Linked DNA regions of Corallococcus caeni. The protein of the gene in region 1 binds, or shares a complex with, the protein of each later gene. Links are inferred from orthologs where the notes say so. Each region holds a gene or a part of one and is shown in the gene's direction. Other genes may lie near its edges.

Region 1 (4,149 bases):
CGTGCTCCGCGCCGGCCGTCAGCGTGAAGGGCTCGAACGCGGGGACGCTCACGTTGGGCAGCGACGAGCGCGCCCCCTCCACGCGGTACGACGCGCGCCCCTCGTTCGCCAGCCGCAGCTTCATCGCCTTGGTGCGGCCCACCGCGGCGGCGCCGAACTCCAGGAGCTCCGGCCGCGCGGCGAACCCCGTGCGTGCCTGCTGTGAAGTGGGTCGCTCACACGCCGTCCCCGCCGCCACCGCCACCGCCAACACCAACCATCGGAGTCCACGCATACAGAGTCTCGTCCTTCCTACACACGGCACCGGTGTCCCCCCACACAGCCCTGCACGTGGATCCGGTCGTCGTGGAAAGGTGCAACCCTGGTGCCTGAACGTCCCAACGAGGCGCCGTCGCGCCGCCAACACGGCAAACAGGCGCCCACGTTGGGATGCGGGCCTTAACGGGTAAAACAGGAGATTCGACGTTTCGTGGAAGCGACTGCAAAAGCTTCACAAACGGTCGATGCCACACCGACCCCTCACCCTCGGGGGCCGTGCGACTTCCAGCAGGGATGAGTGGAGCGCGCAGGACGGCCGCGTGCCCGTCTGGCCGGGGGATGCGGGCGGGCTTCCCGGGTGTTGCTTCAGAACCGCTCCGGGCGTGCGCCTTTGCGTGCACCGGAACACCCTTTCAGTGATAAAGCGCGCCCCCATGTCCGAGCCCGACGTCATTTCCATCCGTGGAGCCAGGGAGCACAACCTCAAGACCGTCTCCCTGGACATCCCGAAGAAGAAGCTCGTGGTGTTCACCGGCGTGTCGGGCTCCGGCAAGAGCTCGCTCGCGTTCGACACGCTCTACGCCGAAGGGCAGCGCCGCTACGTGGAGAGCCTTTCCTCCTACGCGCGCCAGTTCCTGGGGCAGATGGAGAAGCCCCGCTACGACACGCTGCGCGGCCTGTCGCCCACCATCTCCATCGAGCAGAAGGCGGCCAGCAACAACCCGCGCTCCACGGTGGGCACCGTCACGGAGGTGCACGACTACCTGCGCGTGCTCTACGCCTCCATCGGCGTGCAGCACTGCCCCAACTGCGGCCGCAAGGTGGGCAAGCAGAGCGCGCAGCAGATCGTCGATGAGATCATGAAGCTGCCCGCGGGCACCAAGCTCCAGGTGCTGGCGCCCATCGTCACGAACCGCAAGGGCGAGCACAAGGACCTGCTGGCGGAGGCGCAGAAGCGCGGCTTCTCCCGCGCGCGCGTGGACGGGAAGGTGCGCGAATTGGAGGAGCGCATCGAACTGGACAAGAAGTCCAAGCACGACATCGCGCTCATCATCGACCGCCTGGTGTTGAAGCCGGACCTGCGCACGCGCCTGACGGACTCCGTGGAGACCGCGCTGCGCGAGGGCAAGGGCACGCTCATCATCACGGATGAGAAGGGCACGCTCGCGTCCGACCGCGTGATGAGCGAGCTGAACGCGTGCCCCGCGTGCGGCCTGTCCTTCGGGGACCTCACGCCCGCGTCGTTCTCCTTCAACAACCCGCTGGGCATGTGCACGGACTGCAACGGCCTGGGCACGCGTCCGGAGATGGACGCGGACCTGCTGGTGCCGGACCAGAGCCGCAGCATCCGCGACGGCGCGATTGAACCGTGGGCCAGCGGCATGAACCGCGGCGAGGGCTGGACGGCGGACTTCGTGGAGAGCCTGGCGACCGCGTTCAAGATTGATTTGGACGTCCCGTACGCGAAGCTGTCCAAGCGGGAGAAGGACGTCCTGATGAACGGCGCGAAGGGCAAGTCCTTCACCGTGCAGTGGGGCGACAACGGCCAGTACGACATGGAGTGGGAGGGCCTGCTCGCCCGCACCATGCGCAACTTCAAGACGACGACGTCGGAGGCGCGCAAGACGGAGCTCCAGCGCTACTTCAGCGACAAGCCCTGCCCGTCCTGCAAGGGCGAGCGCCTGCGTCCGGAGAGCCGCGCGGTGAAGGTGCACCAGCGCACGCTGGTGGAGTTGAGCCGCATGACCATCACGGAGGCGCGCACCTTCCTCACGCAGATGGGCCTGAGCGCGCAGGAGGAGAAGATCGCCCAGGAGCTGCTCAAGGAGATCCGCAGCCGCCTGTCCTTCCTGGTGGACGTGGGCCTGGGCTACCTCACGCTGGACCGCACGGCGTCCACGCTGTCCGGCGGTGAGAGCCAGCGCATCCGGCTGGCGTCGCAGATGGGCAGCGAGCTGACGGGCGTCATCTACATCCTGGATGAGCCCTCCATCGGCCTGCACCAGCGCGACAACGGCAAGCTGCTGTCCACGCTCAAGCGGCTGCGCGACCTGGGCAACTCCGTCATCGTCGTGGAGCACGACGAGGAGACGATGGAGGAGGCGGACTACCTGGTGGACTTCGGCCCCGGCGCGGGCGAGCTGGGTGGACAGGTGGTGTCCCAGGGCACGCCCAGGCAGGTGATGGCGGACGAGAACAGCCTCACCGGGGCGTACCTGTCCGGGCGCCAGGAGATTGAGATCCCGGAGACGCGCCGCAAGCCCAACCCCAAGCATCAGATCTCCATCGTGGGCGCGACGGAGAACAACCTGAGGAACGTGGACGCGGACATCCCGCTGGGCATCTTCACGGCCGTCACGGGCGTGTCCGGCGCGGGCAAGTCAACGCTGATCAACGAGATCCTCTACCCGGCCCTGGCGCGCGCGCTCTACGAGAGCCGCGAGCCCATGGGCAAGCACAAGTCCATCAAGGGCCTGGAGCACCTGGACAAGGTCATCGACATCGACCAGCGGCCCATTGGCCGCACGCCGCGCAGCAACCCGGCGACGTACACCAAGGTGTTCGACGCCATCCGTGAGGTCTTCGCGATGACGCCGGAGGCGCGCACCTTCGGCTATGGCCCGGGCCGCTTCAGCTTCAACATCAAGGGCGGCCGCTGCGAGGCGTGCGAGGGCGACGGAGTGAAGCTGGTGGAGATGCACTTCCTGGCGGACGTCTACGTCCCCTGCGAGGTGTGCAACGGCAAGCGCTTCAACGAAGCGACGCTGCGCGTGCGCTACAAGGGCAAGAACATCGCGGAGACGCTGGACCTGAGCGTGCGCGAGGCGGTGGACCACTTCGGCGCGCACAAGGACATCCTGCGCGTCCTCACCACGCTCACCGACGTGGGCCTGGGCTACCTGCGGCTGGGCCAGCCCTCCCCCACCCTGTCCGGCGGCGAAGCGCAGCGCATCAAGCTGGCGCGCGAGCTGGCGCGCGTGGCCACCGGCCGCACGCTCTACATCCTGGACGAGCCCACCACGGGCCTGCACTTCGAGGACATCCGCAAGCTCCTGTCCGTGCTCAACCGGCTGGTGGAGGCGGGCAACAGCGTGCTCGTCATCGAGCACAACCTGGACGTCATCAAGAGCGCGGACTGGCTCATCGACCTGGGGCCGGAGGGCGGCTCGGGCGGCGGCAACATCCTGGCCACCGGCACGCCGGAGGACGTCGCGAAGGTGGAGGCCAGCCACACCGGCCGATACCTCAAGCACGTGCTGGGCAAGGCGCGCCGGGCCCGCATCGGCAAGCGCGTGGACGCGGCCTGAGTCTGCACGAAGCAGGTGGCTCCCGGGCTGTGGGCAAGGAAGCAGCCCCAGGAGCGCAGCCCTCCGGTCCGGTCATGGCTGGGGGCGGGTCCTGAGGTCCGGGCTGAAGGCACGCCTCCCGGACGCAGTCACCATCAGGTTCGCCGTGATGACGCTCCGGAACGGATGGAAGCAGCTGCGCCTCGGTAGGCTCGGCGGCTGGTGCGAGGGTTCCAAGGTCACGCTCCTCGACGAAGGGGCGTGCCTCAAGAGGACCGGCCTCGTAGGGGACTGACGCTGAAGCCCCGCAGACGCACTGTTGGGCGTGGTGAACCTCGGGAGACACAGTCTCCTGGGGGACTGGCGCGAACTGGTTGAGCACGCCCTCATCGCATGTCTTCAGCAGGGCCGGCAGCTGTTGCTGAAGCGTCTGCGCGTCGCGATCGCTCAGGGCGTGCGTCGCGCACCTGGCCCACTGGCGCAGGGCTTCGCCGCCCATGAAGGGCAGCAGCCGGGCCCCAATGCCCCTGAAGGCCCGTTGCAGCGATTGAACGAGGAGCAGGTGCCCGGGACGCGCAGCCGCCTGGGCTGCCAGCCTCAGCAA
Region 2 (4,526 bases), on another replicon or contig:
ATGCAGGGCAAGCTCGGCCAGCCCGCGCTCGTCGCGGCGGCGGCGCCAACGGACGGTGCCATCCAGTTCCGCTTCACCTCCAACCGCGCCAAGAGCGTGCTGATGGTGGAGCCGCTGACGGGCCTGTCCAGCGTGATGGACTGCGACTCGTTGGCGGCCACCACCAGCGACACCAGCCGCAAGGACGTGCGGCTGGCGACGGCGTGCGCGGTGCCCTGAGGCTGTGACTTGCGCGCGCCCGGGGACCCTCGTGTGTCCCGGGCGCGCGTGAGCCTCCCCGCCTGGCGGCCGTGCCCCGGCTCCCATGGACCCGACACGTGACCGCATCCAGCGTTGATTTGGGACAGGGCGCACCCTAATTAGCCGAGGGCCCCCACACGGGCCCTCGAATGGATACCTCCCTCCCCCCGAAATCCGACGGCACCTCCTGGCCCGGCGGCGCTCCCCCTCCCTCCGGTGACGCCTTCGCCCGGCTCCTGGCCTCCCTGCGCGCGGGGCACCGTGCGCGGACGCAGGGGGTGAAGGGCGCGGCGCGCGGCCACCTGCTCGCCCGCCTGCACCGCGAGCTGCGCGCGCCCCTGGTGTGCGTGGCCGCGGATGAAGAGGCGGCGGATGCGCTCGCGCACGACCTGGCCTTCTTCCTGGGCGGCACCGGCAGCCTGCTGGAGCCCCGCGTGCTGCGCCTGCCCGCGGACGAGGTGCTCCCGTACGACGAGCTGTCGCCGGAGGCGGGCCCCATCACGGAGCGGCTGGGCGCGCTGTTCCACCTGGCGCGCGGCACGCCGTTCCCCGCGCTGGTGCTGTCCTTGCGCGCGCTGCACCGCCGCGTGCTGCCGCTGGCGGTGATGGAGGGGCTGGCCCAGCGCGTGGAGGTGGGCCAGGACTTCGACCGCGACTCGCTGGCGCGGAAGCTCTCGCTGATGGGCTACCAGAACAGCCCGCTGGTGGAGGACAAGGGCACCTTCAGCGTGCGCGGCGGCCTGCTGGACGTCTTCAGCCCGCTGTACGAGCGGCCGGTGCGCCTGGAGTTCTTCGGGGACACCATCGAGTCCATCCGCGTCTTCGACCCGGAGTCGCAGCGCACCGTGGACGCGCTCAAGACCGTGGACCTGGTGCCCGCGCGCGAGCTGCTGCTCACCGACGACACCCGCCCGCGCGCCGAGGCCGCCGCCCGCGCGGTGGCGGACCGCATCAACCTGCCCACCATCAAGCTGCGCGAGCGGCTGGACGCGCTGCGGGAAGGCCTGCCCGGCTTCGGCCTGGAGGGGCTGCTGCCCGGCTTCTTCGAGGGCGGCCTGGCCACGGTGTTCGACTACCTGCGCGCGTGGGCCCCGGAGCCCGTCGTCTACCTGGACGACCCGGTGGGGCTGGACCGCGCGCTGGAGGAGCTGTGGGCGGAGCTGGCCAAGGGCGTGGAGGAGGCGGACGCGCGCCAGGACCTCACCTACCCGCCGGAGCACCACTTCCTCACGCGCGAGGGCGTGGCGGCGGGCCTCAAGGCCCTGCGCGTGGTGGAGGGCGGAGGCCTGTCGCTCTCGCAGTCCGAAGCGCCCGTGGCCTTCACCTTCGGCACGACGCAGGACCTGCGCGAGGCCATCCTCGCGCACCACGGTGAGGAGGGCGCCCTCACCCCGCTGGTGGAGCGGCTCCAGCGCTGGCGTGACACCGGCGTGGCGTGCGCGGTGGCGTGCGGCACGCTCAGCCAGGCGGACCGGCTCAAGCGGCTCTTGCTGGACCGCTCCGTGATGGTGAAGGTGCACACAGAGCCGCTGCAGGACCCGGCGAAGCTCTATGAGCCGGCAATATGGGCGCACCTGTTCACCGGCGAGGTGAGCCACGGCTTCACCGACCCCGAAGGCCGGCTGGCGGTGCTGGCGGACGAAGAGATTTTCGGCGTCCGCTCGCGCCGCCGCGTCAAGCGCAGCAAGAAGCTGGACGCGTTCGCCGCGGGCTTCAAGGACCTGAAGGAAGGCGACCTCATCGTCCACACCGACTTCGGCATCGGGCGCTACGCGGGCCTGACGAAGATGGAGGTGCAGGGCGTGCCGGGGGACTTCCTCGTCCTGGAGTACGCGGGGCGGGATAAAATCTACCTGCCGGTGGGCCGCATGCGGCTCATCCAGAAGTTCACCGGCGGGGACCCGGAGAAGGTCCAGCTGGACAAGCTGGGCACGACGAGCTGGGAGAAGACGAAGAAGCGCGTCAAGGAGCAGCTGCTCAAGATGGCGGCGGAGCTCCTGCAGATGGCCGCCGCGCGCAAGGCGCACCCGGGCTACGCGTTCGCGCCGCCGGACCGCTACTTCGCCCAGTTCGAGGCGGACTTCGAGTTCGACGAGACGCCGGACCAGGCGAAGGCCATCGAGGACGTGCTCGCGGACATGCAGAAGGCGCAGCCAATGGACCGGCTCGTCTGCGGCGACGTGGGCTACGGCAAGACGGAGGTGGCCATGCGCGCCGCCTTCAAGGCCACGCTGGACCGCAAGCAGGTGGCGGTGCTGGTGCCCACCACGGTGCTGGCGCAGCAGCACTTCCATTCGTTCAAGAAGCGCTTCAAGGACTACCCCGTCACGGTGGAGGTGATCTCCGGCATCCGCAAGCCGCCGGAGATCCGCGACATCCTCCGCCGCGCCAAGGAGGGCAAGGTCGACATCGTCATCGGCACGCACAAGCTGCTGGCGGGCGACGTGTCCTTCAAGGACCTGGGGCTCCTGGTGGTGGACGAGGAGCAGCGCTTCGGCGTGAAGCAGAAGGAGGCCCTCAAGCGGCTGCGCACACAGGTGGACGTGCTGACGCTGACGGCGACGCCCATTCCCCGCACGCTGCACATGAGCATGTCCGGCGTGCGCGACATGAGCATCATCGCCACGCCGCCGCAGGACCGCCGGGCCATCCGCACCTTCGTGATGAAGTACGACGAGGCCGCCATCAAGGAGGCCGTCGAGCGGGAGATCGCCCGGGGCGGCCAGGTCTTCTTCGTGCACAACCGCGTGGAATCCCTGCCCTCCATGGAGCAGGAGCTGAGGAAGCTGCTGCCCAACGTCTCCATCGGCGTGGCGCACGGCCAGATGGGCGAGGGGCAGCTGGAGAAGGTGATGCTCCAGTTCACGGAGCACAAGTTCCAGGTGCTGCTGTGCACGAGCATCATCGAGAGCGGCATCGACATCTCCAGCGCCAACACGATGATCGTCAACCGCGCGGACCAGTTCGGCCTGGCGCAGCTCTACCAGCTGCGCGGACGCGTGGGCCGCAGCAAGGAGCGCGCGTACGCGTACCTGCTGGTGCCCACGCGCCGGCCGGTGACGAAGGACGCGCAGCGGCGCCTGGAGGTGCTCCAGAACTTCACGGAGCTGGGCGCGGGCTTCTCCATCGCCAGCCACGACCTGGAGATCCGCGGCGCGGGCAACCTGCTGGGTGAGAAGCAGTCCGGCGCCATCGCGGAGATCGGCTTCGACCTGTACGCGCAGCTGATGGAGGAGGCCGTCGCGGAGCTCCAGGGCATGCCGCCCAAGGTGCACGTGGAGCCGGACATCAACCTGCCCATGCCGGCGCTCATCCCCGACGACTACGTGGCGGACGTGCACCAGCGGCTGGTGTTCTACAAGCGCTTCAGCCAGGCCAGCCACCCGGACGAGGTGACGGACCTGCGCGCGGAGCTGGTGGACCGCTACGGCGAGGCGCCCGACGAGGTGGACGCCCTCTCCGAGGTGACGCTCCTCAAGATCGACATGCGCGAGCTGCGGCTGCGCGCGCTGGAGGCGGGCCCCGGCCGGCTGTCCCTGGCGCTGGGCGGCGACGCGCTGCTGGACGGCGCGAAGGTGGCGGGGCTGGTGCAGCGCTCCAAGGGCTTCTACCGGCTGACGCCGGACATGAAGCTCATCGCGCGCGTGCCCGCGGAGGTGAAGGGGCACGCGCTGCTGGCGGAGGCGCACAAGCTGCTGCGCGACGTGGGCACCTGCGCGCTGCCCCGGCACTGACGCACGCGGGGGGACTTCAGCTAGGCTGGCCGCCGAATGGCGATTGAGAAGGCGCTGTTGCTCATCGCGGACATCGGCGGCTACACGCGCTTCATGCGGCAGCACCGCTTCGGCCTCGCGCACGCGCAGGACACGGTGGCGCAGCTGCTGGAGGCCGTCATCGACGCGTCCGGCCGGTTCAAGCTGGCGAAGCTGGAAGGCGACGCGGCCTTCTTCTACGCCGTGGGCGACGACGTCACGCCGGTGGCCCGGCAGGTCGCGGCCATCCGCCGGGCCTTCCTGGCCCGCAAGGAGCAGCTCGTCATCGACCGCATGTGCCGGTGTGACGGGTGCACGCAGGTGGGCGCCCTGACGCTCAAGTTCGTGGCCCACGCCGGGGAGGTGGCCTTCCAGAAGGTGAAGCACCTCACGGAGCTGGCGGGGGTGGACGTCATCCTGGTGCACCGGATGCTGAAGAACGACGTGCCCGTGTCCGAGTACGTCCTGATGACGGACGCGGTGCACCAGGGCCTGGAGCCGGAGCTGCGTAAGCTCAGCCAGGGGCTGGAGCAC

Evidence for each region. Proteins that work in one complex are often made in the same cells at the same time.
Region 2: the proteins of uvrA (region 1) and mfd are in contact, whole or in part, in a crystal structure (PDB 4DFC), measured with the Escherichia coli proteins. The link is inferred for Corallococcus caeni from one-to-one orthologs.

Annotation. Positions count from the first base shown.
Region 1 is NZ_BTTW01000001.1:505,925-510,073, forward strand. What follows is about bases 323-3,766. They hold uvrA (excinuclease ABC subunit UvrA), read left to right. Parts: upstream 323-692; coding sequence 693-3,566; downstream 3,567-3,766. Other genes in these bases: AABA78_RS02115 (FadR/GntR family transcriptional regulator), read right to left, coding at 3,505-3,766. Outside these bases: AABA78_RS02105 (choice-of-anchor D domain-containing protein), read right to left, coding at 1-274; more of AABA78_RS02115, read right to left, coding at 3,767-4,149. UniProt on the Escherichia coli protein: The UvrABC repair system catalyzes the recognition and processing of DNA lesions. UvrA is an ATPase and a DNA-binding protein. A damage recognition complex composed of 2 UvrA and 2 UvrB subunits scans DNA for abnormalities.
Region 2 is NZ_BTTW01000005.1:116,830-121,355, forward strand. Bases 1-4,174 are described here. They hold mfd (transcription-repair coupling factor), read left to right. Parts: upstream 1-389; coding sequence 390-3,974; downstream 3,975-4,174. Other genes in these bases: AABA78_RS21870 (pilus assembly FimT family protein), read left to right, coding at 1-219; AABA78_RS21880 (DUF2652 domain-containing protein), read left to right, coding at 4,011-4,174. In the rest of the region: more of AABA78_RS21880, read left to right, coding at 4,175-4,526. UniProt on the Escherichia coli protein: Couples transcription and DNA repair by recognizing RNA polymerase (RNAP) stalled at DNA lesions. Mediates ATP-dependent release of RNAP and its truncated transcript from the DNA, and recruitment of nucleotide excision repair machinery to the damaged site.